Regions from separate parts of the Streptomyces sp. BBFR2 genome, predicted to be linked through region 3. Evidence: predicted binding sites of a transcription regulator. Region 3 holds the regulator's gene; each other region holds the start of a gene.

Region 1 (3,275 bases), 2.2 Mb from region 3:
CGGACGCGGCGGGCGGCCCCGCAGACGTATCCGCAGTCGTTGGAAGGCAGAACCCATGAGCGTCAAGGTCCGCATCCCCACCATCCTCCGCACGTACACCGCAGGCGCGTCCGAGGTCACCGCCGAGGGCGCGACGCTGTCCGAGGTCATCACCGATCTGGAGAAGAACCACCAGGGCATCGCCGCCCGGGTGCTGGACGACGCGGGCAAGCTGCGGCGCTTCGTGAACGTCTACGTCAACGACGACGACGTCCGCTTCGAGCAGGGCCTGGAGACCCCGACGCCGGACGGCGCGGGCATCTCGATCATCCCGGCGGTGGCCGGCGGCTGCTGACGCCGGGGCCGGGGGCGGGGAGCCGCCACCCGGGTGGCGAATAGTTTTCGCCATTCCTTTCTCTTGCTGGCTGGTAATCGCTCCGTTCGGATATCCGGACGGAGCGATTCCGCGTTGTGAAACAGTCCTGCAAAACGCGATACCATTTCGCGGATCCCCTTCTTCTGCTCGTCGAGCACGGTGTGGCGGCCTTCCCAACGCCCCGGGATCGCGATGAGTTGTGTGCAAAGTGTGTGCGGTGTTTGCGCCTTAAGTGCCTTTTGTCCGGCCCGAGTTGCCCGGGAATATGGCCAGTTCTGCGCATATCGCCACTTCTCGCGTCGTCAGAATTCTCGTCCGATTGACCTGTTGCGCTGGGCGTCGGTGCGGATACATTCGGCGGCGGTCGACGCGTTCCGGCGCACACCCCACGGGCCATTCGCGGGGTGAGGTCTGACCCGGGTCCGCGGAGTGCGGTCCTGCGCAAGGGCCAGTAATAGGGGAGTTAGGCATGGCTCAGGGCACCGTCAAGTGGTTCAACGCGGAGAAGGGGTACGGCTTCATCGCGGTCGACGGTGGTGCGGATGTTTTCGTCCACTACAGCGCGATTCAGATGGACGGCTACCGCACCCTTGAGGAGGGTCAGCGGGTCGAGTTCGAGATCTCGCAGGGCCAGAAGGGGCCGCAGGCGGACATGGTCCGGGTGGCGGCCGGCTGAGCGCCGACCGACTGCAGCATCGGGGAGACCCGCATCCCGCTCGGGGTGCGGGTCTCCTGCTGTGTGCGGGGAGGGCACCGGAACGGAGAGGCTTCGAGGCGACCTCCTCGCGGAGGGCGCTTGCGCCCGCCCGTCGCCCGGCCGCCGCCCCTCAACGAGCCCTCCTTGCGGAGGGCGCTTGCGCCCGCCCGTCGCCCGGCCGCCGCCCCTCAACGTGCCCTTCTTCGAAGGGCGCCTTGCGCCCGCCCGTCGCCCGGCCACCACCCCTCAACGAGCCCTCCTTGCGGAGGGCGCTTGCACTCGATGGGGTCGAGTGCTAATCATTGCGTTAGCACTCTCCGGGTGAGAGTGACAGTTTTGGACCGTCGGTGAGGTCCGCAGGCGGGGCGGGAAGGAACCGCTCCCTCGGTGGGCCGTCCGTCGCGGGCGCCAGCGCGGTCCGGAGGAAAGAGCCTCCACGCCCCGAAGGCGCGGGAGGTGCCCCCTTCGTCCTGGGAGGACCACTTCACATGGCCAAGATCATCGCGTTCGACGAGGAGGCGCGGCGCGGCCTTGAGCGCGGTATGAACCAGCTCGCCGACGCCGTCAAGGTGACCCTCGGCCCCAAGGGTCGCAACGTCGTCCTTGAGAAGAAGTGGGGCGCCCCCACGATCACCAACGATGGTGTGTCCATCGCCAAGGAGATCGAGCTGGAGGACCCGTACGAGAAGATCGGCGCCGAGCTGGTCAAGGAGGTCGCGAAGAAGACGGACGACGTCGCCGGTGACGGCACGACGACCGCGACCGTCCTGGCCCAGGCGCTGGTCCGTGAGGGTCTGCGCAACGTCGCCGCCGGCGCCAACCCGATGGCCCTCAAGCGGGGCATCGAGACCGCCGTCGAGGCCGTCTCCGCCGCGCTGCTGGAGCAGGCCAAGGACGTGGAGACCAAGGAGCAGATCGCTTCCACCGCCTCCATCTCCGCCGCTGACACCCAGATCGGCGAGCTGATCGCCGAGGCCATGGACAAGGTCGGCAAGGAAGGCGTCATCACCGTCGAGGAGTCCCAGACCTTCGGTCTGGAGCTGGAGCTCACCGAGGGTATGCGCTTCGACAAGGGCTACATCTCGGCGTACTTCGCCACCGACATGGAGCGTATGGAGGCGTCGCTCGACGACCCGTACATCCTGATCGTCAACTCCAAGATCGGCAACGTGAAGGACCTGCTGCCGCTCCTGGAGAAGGTCATGCAGTCCGGCAAGCCGCTGCTGATCATCGCCGAGGACGTCGAGGGCGAGGCCCTGTCGACCCTGGTCGTCAACAAGATCCGTGGCACCTTCAAGTCCGTCGCCGTCAAGGCCCCGGGCTTCGGTGACCGCCGCAAGGCCATGCTCGGCGACATCGCCATCCTCACCGGTGGCACCGTCATCTCCGAGGAGGTCGGCCTCAAGCTGGAGAACGCCGGTCTCGACCTGCTGGGCCGCGCCCGCAAGGTCGTCATCACCAAGGACGAGACCACCATCGTCGACGGTGCCGGTGACAGCGAGCAGGTCCAGGGCCGCGTCAACCAGATCCGTGCCGAGATCGAGAACAGCGACTCGGACTACGACCGCGAGAAGCTCCAGGAGCGCCTGGCGAAGCTCGCCGGTGGCGTCGCCGTCATCAAGGCCGGTGCCGCGACCGAGGTCGAGCTGAAGGAGCGCAAGCACCGCATCGAGGACGCCGTGCGCAACGCGAAGGCGGCCGTCGAGGAGGGCATCGTCGCCGGCGGTGGCGTCGCCCTGCTGCAGGCTTCCAGCGTCTTCGAGAAGCTGGAGCTGGAGGGTGACGAGGCCACCGGTGCCGCCGCTGTGAAGCTGGCCCTGGAGGCCCCGCTGAAGCAGATCTCCGTCAACGGCGGCCTCGAGGGCGGCGTTGTCGTGGAGAAGGTGCGCAACCTGGCCGTCGGCCACGGTCTGAACGCCGCCACCGGCGAGTACGTCGACATGATCGCCGAGGGCATCATCGACCCGGCGAAGGTGACCCGTTCCGCGCTGCAGAACGCCGCCTCCATCGCCGCGCTGTTCCTCACCACCGAGGCCGTCATCGCCGACAAGCCGGAGAAGGCCGCCGCGGCGGGCGCTCCGGGCGGCATGCCCGGCGGTGACATGGACTTCTGATCCCGCCCCCGTCCCGCCGTACGCGGCGGGACGGACGGATCACCGTCCAACGGTTCGCCGGGGCGGCACCTCCTTCGGAATCTTCCGGAGGAGGTGCCGCCCCGGCGGC
Region 2 (3,275 bases), 840 kb from region 3:
AGCTGAACAGCGACTCCGCCGACTGCGCGGAGATCAGCCCCGGCGGCCGTTTCTCCGGCGGCAGGAAGATGTCCATCGGGTGCAGCCAGGCCATCACCCGGCCCTTGACGTGCGGCTCCGCCGACCCGACCACCGCCGCGCCGACCGCCGCCATCAGCAGACCGCAGACCACCCAGCCGGTCCGCTCGGTGGCCATGTACAGCATGATCACGAAGATGCCGAAGAAGATCAGCGACGTCCCCAGATCACGTTCGAAGACCAGCACCAGCAGGCTGATGACCCAGATCGTGAAGATCGGCCCGAGCTGCCGGCCGGGCGGTAGCTGAACCCCCATCACCCGCCGCCCGGCCAGCGCCAGCGCGTTGCGGTTGACGGTCAGGTACCCGGCGAAGAACACCACGATCATCAGCTTCACGAACTCGCCGGGCTGCAACGACAACGGCCCGAGCAGGATCCACCGCTTGGCGCCGAACTGGTCCGCGCCGAAGAACGCCGGCGCCATCAGCAGCACCAGCCCGACCGCCATCGTCACGTACACGTACCGCTGGAGCACCCGGTGGTCGCGGACCAGGAGCAGGATCGCCACGCAGACCGCCGCCCCGAGCCCCGTCCACAGCAGTTGCCCGTCGGCCGCCTGCGCGGTCTGCAGGCGCGGCAGCCGTTCGTAGGTGATGTCCAGCCGGTTCAGCAGGACGAGTCCGATGCCGGTGAGCAGCGTGGCCAGCGGCAGGATCAGCGGGTCGGCGCGCTCGGCGACGCGGCGGACGACCAGATGCGGGACGAACGCGATCAGCACCATCGCGCCGGTGAACCACGGCAGTCCGCCGGGCAGCCGCCCTTCCATCGACAGTCCGGTGTAGGCGTAACCGCCGACGGTGATGGCGACGGCGAAGGCGAGCATCCAGGCCTCGGTCCGGCGGCGGTCCGGCGCCTGGGCGAGCGCGGCGAACGTCATCGTGCGCTCGACGTCGCTCTCCTCCCGGGCGGCCCGTGCCGCACTCCTCGCTCCTCGCACCTGTTTCCTCCGTCGTCCGGGAAGCCGCCCGCCCCTGTGGCCGGCTCGGGCAACCCTTGAGGGAGACCGGAGTCCGGGGCGCGGGGTTGCGGCGGCCGCCCCTGATGTGTCCGGTTCGGCACGGTATCCGGCCGGAGCGGCGCCGGGTATGGCGCATCGGGGCCGCGCCCGGGGCCCGCCGTGGCCGCGCCGGTCCGTTTCCGGCGCGACTGGCACTCCACTTGACCGAGTGCTAACCGCGTCATAGTGTCGGCGTTGGCACTCTCCGAAGGGGAGTGCTAAGCACGGCGATGGGCTGGTCCGGCACCCGCGACGACGGATCCATCTGCTCGCCACCTCAGACAGTTAACCCCGTGAGATCTCCGAAGGGGGAGGTCGGATCGTGACGACCGCCAGCACCAAGGTTGCCATCAAGCCGCTTGAGGACCGCATCGTGGTCCAGCCGCTCGACGCCGAGCAGACCACGGCCTCTGGCCTGGTCATCCCGGACACTGCCAAGGAGAAGCCCCAGGAGGGCGTCGTCCTGGCCGTCGGTCCGGGTCGCTTCGAGGAGGGCAACCGTCTTCCGCTCGACGTTTCCGTCGGCGACGTCGTGCTCTACAGCAAGTACGGCGGCACCGAGGTGAAGTACAACGGCGAGGAGTACCTCGTCCTCTCGGCTCGCGACGTTCTCGCGATCGTCGAGAAGTAAGTCACCCAGCATTCTGCTGTGATCTGCGCCCCTGGTTCCCGCGTCCAAGCACCGGGGCAGGGGCGCAGTTCGTTGAGAGCACGACGTTAAGGACACGTAACTCATGGCGAAGATCCTGAAGTTCGACGAGGACGCCCGTCGCGCCCTGGAGCGCGGCGTCAACAAGCTTGCCGACACGGTGAAGGTGACGATCGGCCCCAAGGGCCGCAACGTCGTCATCGACAAGAAGTTCGGCGCGCCGACCATCACCAACGACGGCGTCACCATCGCGCGTGAGGTCGAGGTCGACGACCCCTACGAGAACCTCGGCGCCCAGCTCGTCAAGGAGGTGGCGACCAAGACCAACGACATCGCGGGTGACGGCACCACCACCGCCACCGTGCTGGCCCAGGCGCTGGTCCGTGAGGGTCTGCGCAACGTCGCCGCCGGCGCCTCCCCCGCCGCCCTGAAGAAGGGCATCGACGCCGCCGTCAAGGCCGTCTCCGACGACCTGCTCGCGACCGCGCGTCCCATCGAGGACAAGACCGACATCGCCGCCGTCGCGGCCCTGTCCGCCCAGGACAAGCAGGTCGGCGAGCTGATCGCCGAGGCGATGGACAAGGTCGGCAAGGACGGTGTCATCACCGTCGAGGAGTCCAACACCTTCGGTCTGGAGCTGGACTTCACCGAGGGTATGGCCTTCGACAAGGGCTACCTCTCGCCCTACATGGTCACCGACCAGGAGCGGATGGAAGCGGTCCTGGAGGACCCGTACATCCTCATCCACCAGGGCAAGATCGCCTCGATCCAGGACCTGCTGCCGCTGCTGGAGAAGGTCATCCAGGCGGGTGGCTCCAAGCCGCTGCTGATCATCGCCGAGGACGTCGAGGGCGAGGCCCTGTCGACCCTGGTCGTCAACAAGATCCGTGGCACCTTCAACGCCGTCGCCGTCAAGGCGCCCGGCTTCGGCGACCGCCGCAAGGCGATGCTCGGCGACATGGCCACCCTCACCGGTGCCACCGTCATCGCCGAGGAGGTCGGCCTCAAGCTCGACCAGGCCGGTCTGGACGTGCTGGGCACCGCCCGCCGCGTGACCGTCACCAAGGACGACACCACCATCGTCGACGGTGGCGGCAACTCCGAGGACGTCCTCGGCCGCGTGAACCAGATCAAGGCCGAGATCGAGACCACCGACTCGGACTGGGACCGCGAGAAGCTCCAGGAGCGCCTCGCCAAGCTCGCCGGCGGCGTCTGCGTCATCCGTGTGGGCGCGGCCACCGAGGTCGAGCTGAAGGAGAAGAAGCACCGTCTGGAGGACGCCATCTCCGCGACCCGCGCCGCGGTCGAGGAGGGCATCGTCTCCGGTGGTGGCTCCGCGCTCGTCCACGCCGCCAAGGTGCTGGAAGGCGGCCTGGGCAAGGAGGGCGACGAGGCCACCGGTGTCGCCGTCGTCCGCCGCGCCGCCGTCGAGCCGCTGCGCTGGATCGCCGAGAACGCGGGCCTCGAGGGCTACGTCATCACCTCGAAGGTCTCCGAGCTCGACAAGGGCCAGGGCTTCAACGCCGCCACCGGCGAGTACGGCGACCTGGT
Region 3 (3,275 bases):
GAACGCATCCTTCAGCCGCGAGAACAGCCCCTGCTGACCGGGCTGGAACTGTCCCGTCGGGCGTTCCTCGCCGCGGAGCTTGGCCAGGCGGCGCAGCAGCTCCTCCTGCTCGGGGTCGAGCTTGGAGGGGGTCTGCACCTCGACGTGGACGATCAGATCGCCGCGGCCGTTGCCCCGCAGATGGGTCACACCGCGCTGGTGCAGCGGGATCGACTGGCCGGACTGCGTGCCGGGCCGGACATCGATCTCCTCCACCCCGTCCAGCGTCTCCAGCGGGCACTTCGTGCCCAGCGCCGCCGCCGTCATCGGGATGGTGACCGTGCAGTGCAGATCGTCGCCGCGCCGCTGGAAGACGGAGTGCGGCAGCTCGTGGATCTCGACGTAGAGGTCACCGGCGGGACCGCCGCCCGGGCCGACCTCGCCCTCGCCCGCGAGCTGGATACGGGTGCCGTTGTCGACGCCCGCCGGGATCTTGACGGTCAGCGTGCGGCGCGACCGGATACGGCCGTCACCGGCGCACTCCGGGCACGGCGTCGGCACGACCGTACCGAAGCCCTGACACTGCGGGCACGGGCGCGAGGTCATGACCTGACCGAGGAAGGACCGCGTGACCTGCGAGACCTCACCGCGGCCGCGGCACATGTCACAGGTCTGCGCGGAGGTGCCGGGGGCCGCGCCCTCACCGGTGCACGTGGTGCACACGATGGCGGTGTCGACCTGGATCTCCTTGGTCGTCCCGAACGCCGCCTCGTCCAGCTCGACGTCGAGACGGATCATCGCGTCCTGGCCGCGCCGCGTCCGCGAGCGCGGACCGCGCTGCGAGGAGGCGCCGAAGAACGCGTCCATGATGTCGGAGAAGTTGCCGAAGCCGGCGCCGAAGCCACCGGCGCCGCCGCCACCGCCGCCCGCCTGCGAGAGCGGGTCGCCGCCGAGGTCGTAGACCTGCTTCTTCTGCGGGTCCGACAGCACCTCGTAAGCGGCGTTGATCTCCTTGAACCGCTCCTGGGTCTTCGGATCCGGGTTCACATCCGGGTGCAGCTCGCGCGCCAGCCGCCGGAAAGCCTTCTTGATCTGGTCCTGCGAGGCGTCGCGGCCGACACCGAGGACCGTGTAATAGTCCGTGGCCACTTACGACTCCGCCAGGATCTGTCCGACGTAACGTGCCACTGCGCGTACCGCTCCCATCGTTCCGGGGTAGTCCATGCGGGTCGGTCCGACCACGCCGAGTTTGGCGACTGCCTCGTCGCCCGAACCGTAGCCGACCGCGACCACCGACGTGGACGCGAGTCCTTCATGGGCATTCTCATGCCCGATACGTACGGTCATGCCCGAGTCCTTGGCCTCCCCGAGCAGTTTGAGCAGCACCACGTGCTCCTCAAGAGCCTCCAGCACCGGCCGGATCGTCAGCGGGAAGTCGTGCCCGAAGCGGGTGAGATTGGCGGTACCGCCGATCACCAACCGCTCCTCGGTCTCCTCCACCAACGTCTCCAGCAGCACCGACAGCACCGTCGAGACCGTGCCGCGGTCCTCCTGCTCGAAGGAGTCCGGAAGATCCTGCACCAATTGCGGCACATCCGCGAACCGGCGGCCCACGACCCGGCTGTTGAGCCGCGCCCGCAGATCCGCCAACGACGCCTCACCGAACGGCCCCTGGCAGTCGATCAACCGCTGCTCGACGCGTCCGGTGTCGGTGATCAGTACGAGCATCAGCCGCGCCGGGGCCAGCGCCAGCAGTTCGACGTGGCGGACGGTGGAGCGCGTCAGCGACGGGTACTGCACCACCGCGACCTGCCGGGTGAGCTGCGCCAGCAGCCGGACCGTACGGCCCACGACGTCGTCGAGATCGACCGCGCCGTCCAGGAAGTTCTGGATCGCCCGGCGCTCGGGGCTGGAAAGCGGCTTGACGCCGGCGAGCTTGTCGACGAAGAGGCGGTACCCCTTGTCGGTGGGGATCCGGCCCGCGCTGGTGTGCGGCTGGGCGATGAACCCCTCTTCCTCCAGGACCGCCATGTCGTTACGGACCGTGGCCGGGGAGACACCGAGCCGATGGCGCTCGGTCAGCGCCTTCGAGCCGACCGGCTCCTCCGTGCCGACGTAGTCCTGGACGATGGCACGCAGCACCTCCAGCCTGCGTTCACTGAGCACCGCGCACACCTCCAGTCCCGCCGTCCTGCGGCTCCCTCGCCTGGCACTCCACCGGTCCGAGTGCCAGTACCGCTCCAGTGTACGGCCGGGTCGCACCGGTGGGGCAAGGGTCTCGCGTGCGACACCGGCCACGCCCCGTGATCCACCGGGCGTCGCCACCGCGCTACCGATAGCGTCTCGGCATGCGCACGACTTGGGAAGAGGCGGGATGGGAGCGGCTCGGCGACGGCGTCGCCCGCCGCCGGATGCCGGGCTGGGACGAGACCGTGGGCGTCGTCGCGGGCACCGACGCCGTCCTGCTCATCGACACCGGCGCCACCCTGCGCGAGGGCGCCGAACTGCGGCTCGCCGTCCGCCGGGTGCTGGGCCGTGACGTCACCCACATCGCGCTGACCCATCCGCACTTCGACCACGTCCTGGGCGCCGCCGCCTTCGCCGGGGTGCGGGTCTTCGCCGCCGCCGGAGCCGCCGAGCTGATGGCCCGCGGACGGGACGCGCTGCGCGAGGACGCGGTGCGCCACGGCGCCGACCCGGACGCGGCCACCGAAGCCACCGACATCCTGGTGCTGCCGCGCCACGGCGTGCACGGCGAGCTGACCTTGGACCTCGGCGACCGGCAGGTGCTGCTGGCCGACGTCGGCCCCGGCCACACCGCGCACGACCTCGCGGTGCTCGCCCCGGGGCGCGGCGCGGAGCCCGGGACGGTGTTCTGCGGCGACCTCGTCGAGGAGTCCGGCGCACCGTCCGCCGGGCCCGACGCCCTCGGACGGCAGTGGCCCGCCGCCCTGGACCGGCTGCTGGCCCTGGGCGGCGAGGACGCGCGGTACGTCCCCGGGCACGGCGCCGTGGTGGACGCCGCGTTCGTCCGCGCCCAGCGGGACGCGCTCGCCGCCCGCTTCGGCGCCCCGCCGGCCTGAGCCGCGCCTTCGTCTCCGTATCCGTCCCCCGACCCGTCACAGAACAGGCATCCCGACACCATGCAGAGCAAGCGGTACAGCGCCGACCTCACCCCGCCCTGGAAGAAGCAGCGGCCCGCGCCCGAGGTCGAGGCGGAGGCGGATCTGGTGGTCGAGGAGGTGACCACGGGGTTCTGCGGGGCGGTGATCCGCTGCGAGAAGTCGGCGCAGGGG

The links. Region 3 encodes HrcA, which represses chaperone genes, less so after heat shock. Its sites were predicted from a motif close to TTNGCACTCNGNNNNNCNGAGTGCNAA; they were not measured.
Region 1: groL (chaperonin GroEL) is a predicted target of HrcA. The motif match lies at 1,325-1,351, and genes of this name have one in related genera.
Region 2: groES (co-chaperone GroES) is a predicted target of HrcA. The motif match lies at 1,225-1,251, and genes of this name have one in related genera.

The regions. Positions count from the first base shown of each region.
Region 1 covers NZ_CP172415.1:2,648,467-2,651,741, reverse strand. The annotation lists gene ACGH2B_RS10050 (MoaD/ThiS family protein) at 56-334, shown strand; gene ACGH2B_RS10045 (cold-shock protein) at 825-1,031, shown strand; gene groL (chaperonin GroEL) at 1,541-3,166, shown strand.
Region 2 covers NZ_CP172415.1:3,980,198-3,983,472, forward strand. The annotation lists gene ACGH2B_RS16080 (FtsW/RodA/SpoVE family cell cycle protein) at 1-955, opposite strand, end outside; gene groES (co-chaperone GroES) at 1,398-1,706, shown strand; gene groL (chaperonin GroEL) at 1,810-3,275, shown strand, end outside.
Region 3 covers NZ_CP172415.1:4,817,630-4,820,904, reverse strand. The annotation lists gene dnaJ (molecular chaperone DnaJ) at 1-1,128, opposite strand, end outside; gene hrcA (heat-inducible transcriptional repressor HrcA) at 1,129-2,145, opposite strand; gene ACGH2B_RS19545 (MBL fold metallo-hydrolase) at 2,328-3,062, shown strand; gene ACGH2B_RS19540 (DUF3097 domain-containing protein) at 3,123-3,275, shown strand, end outside.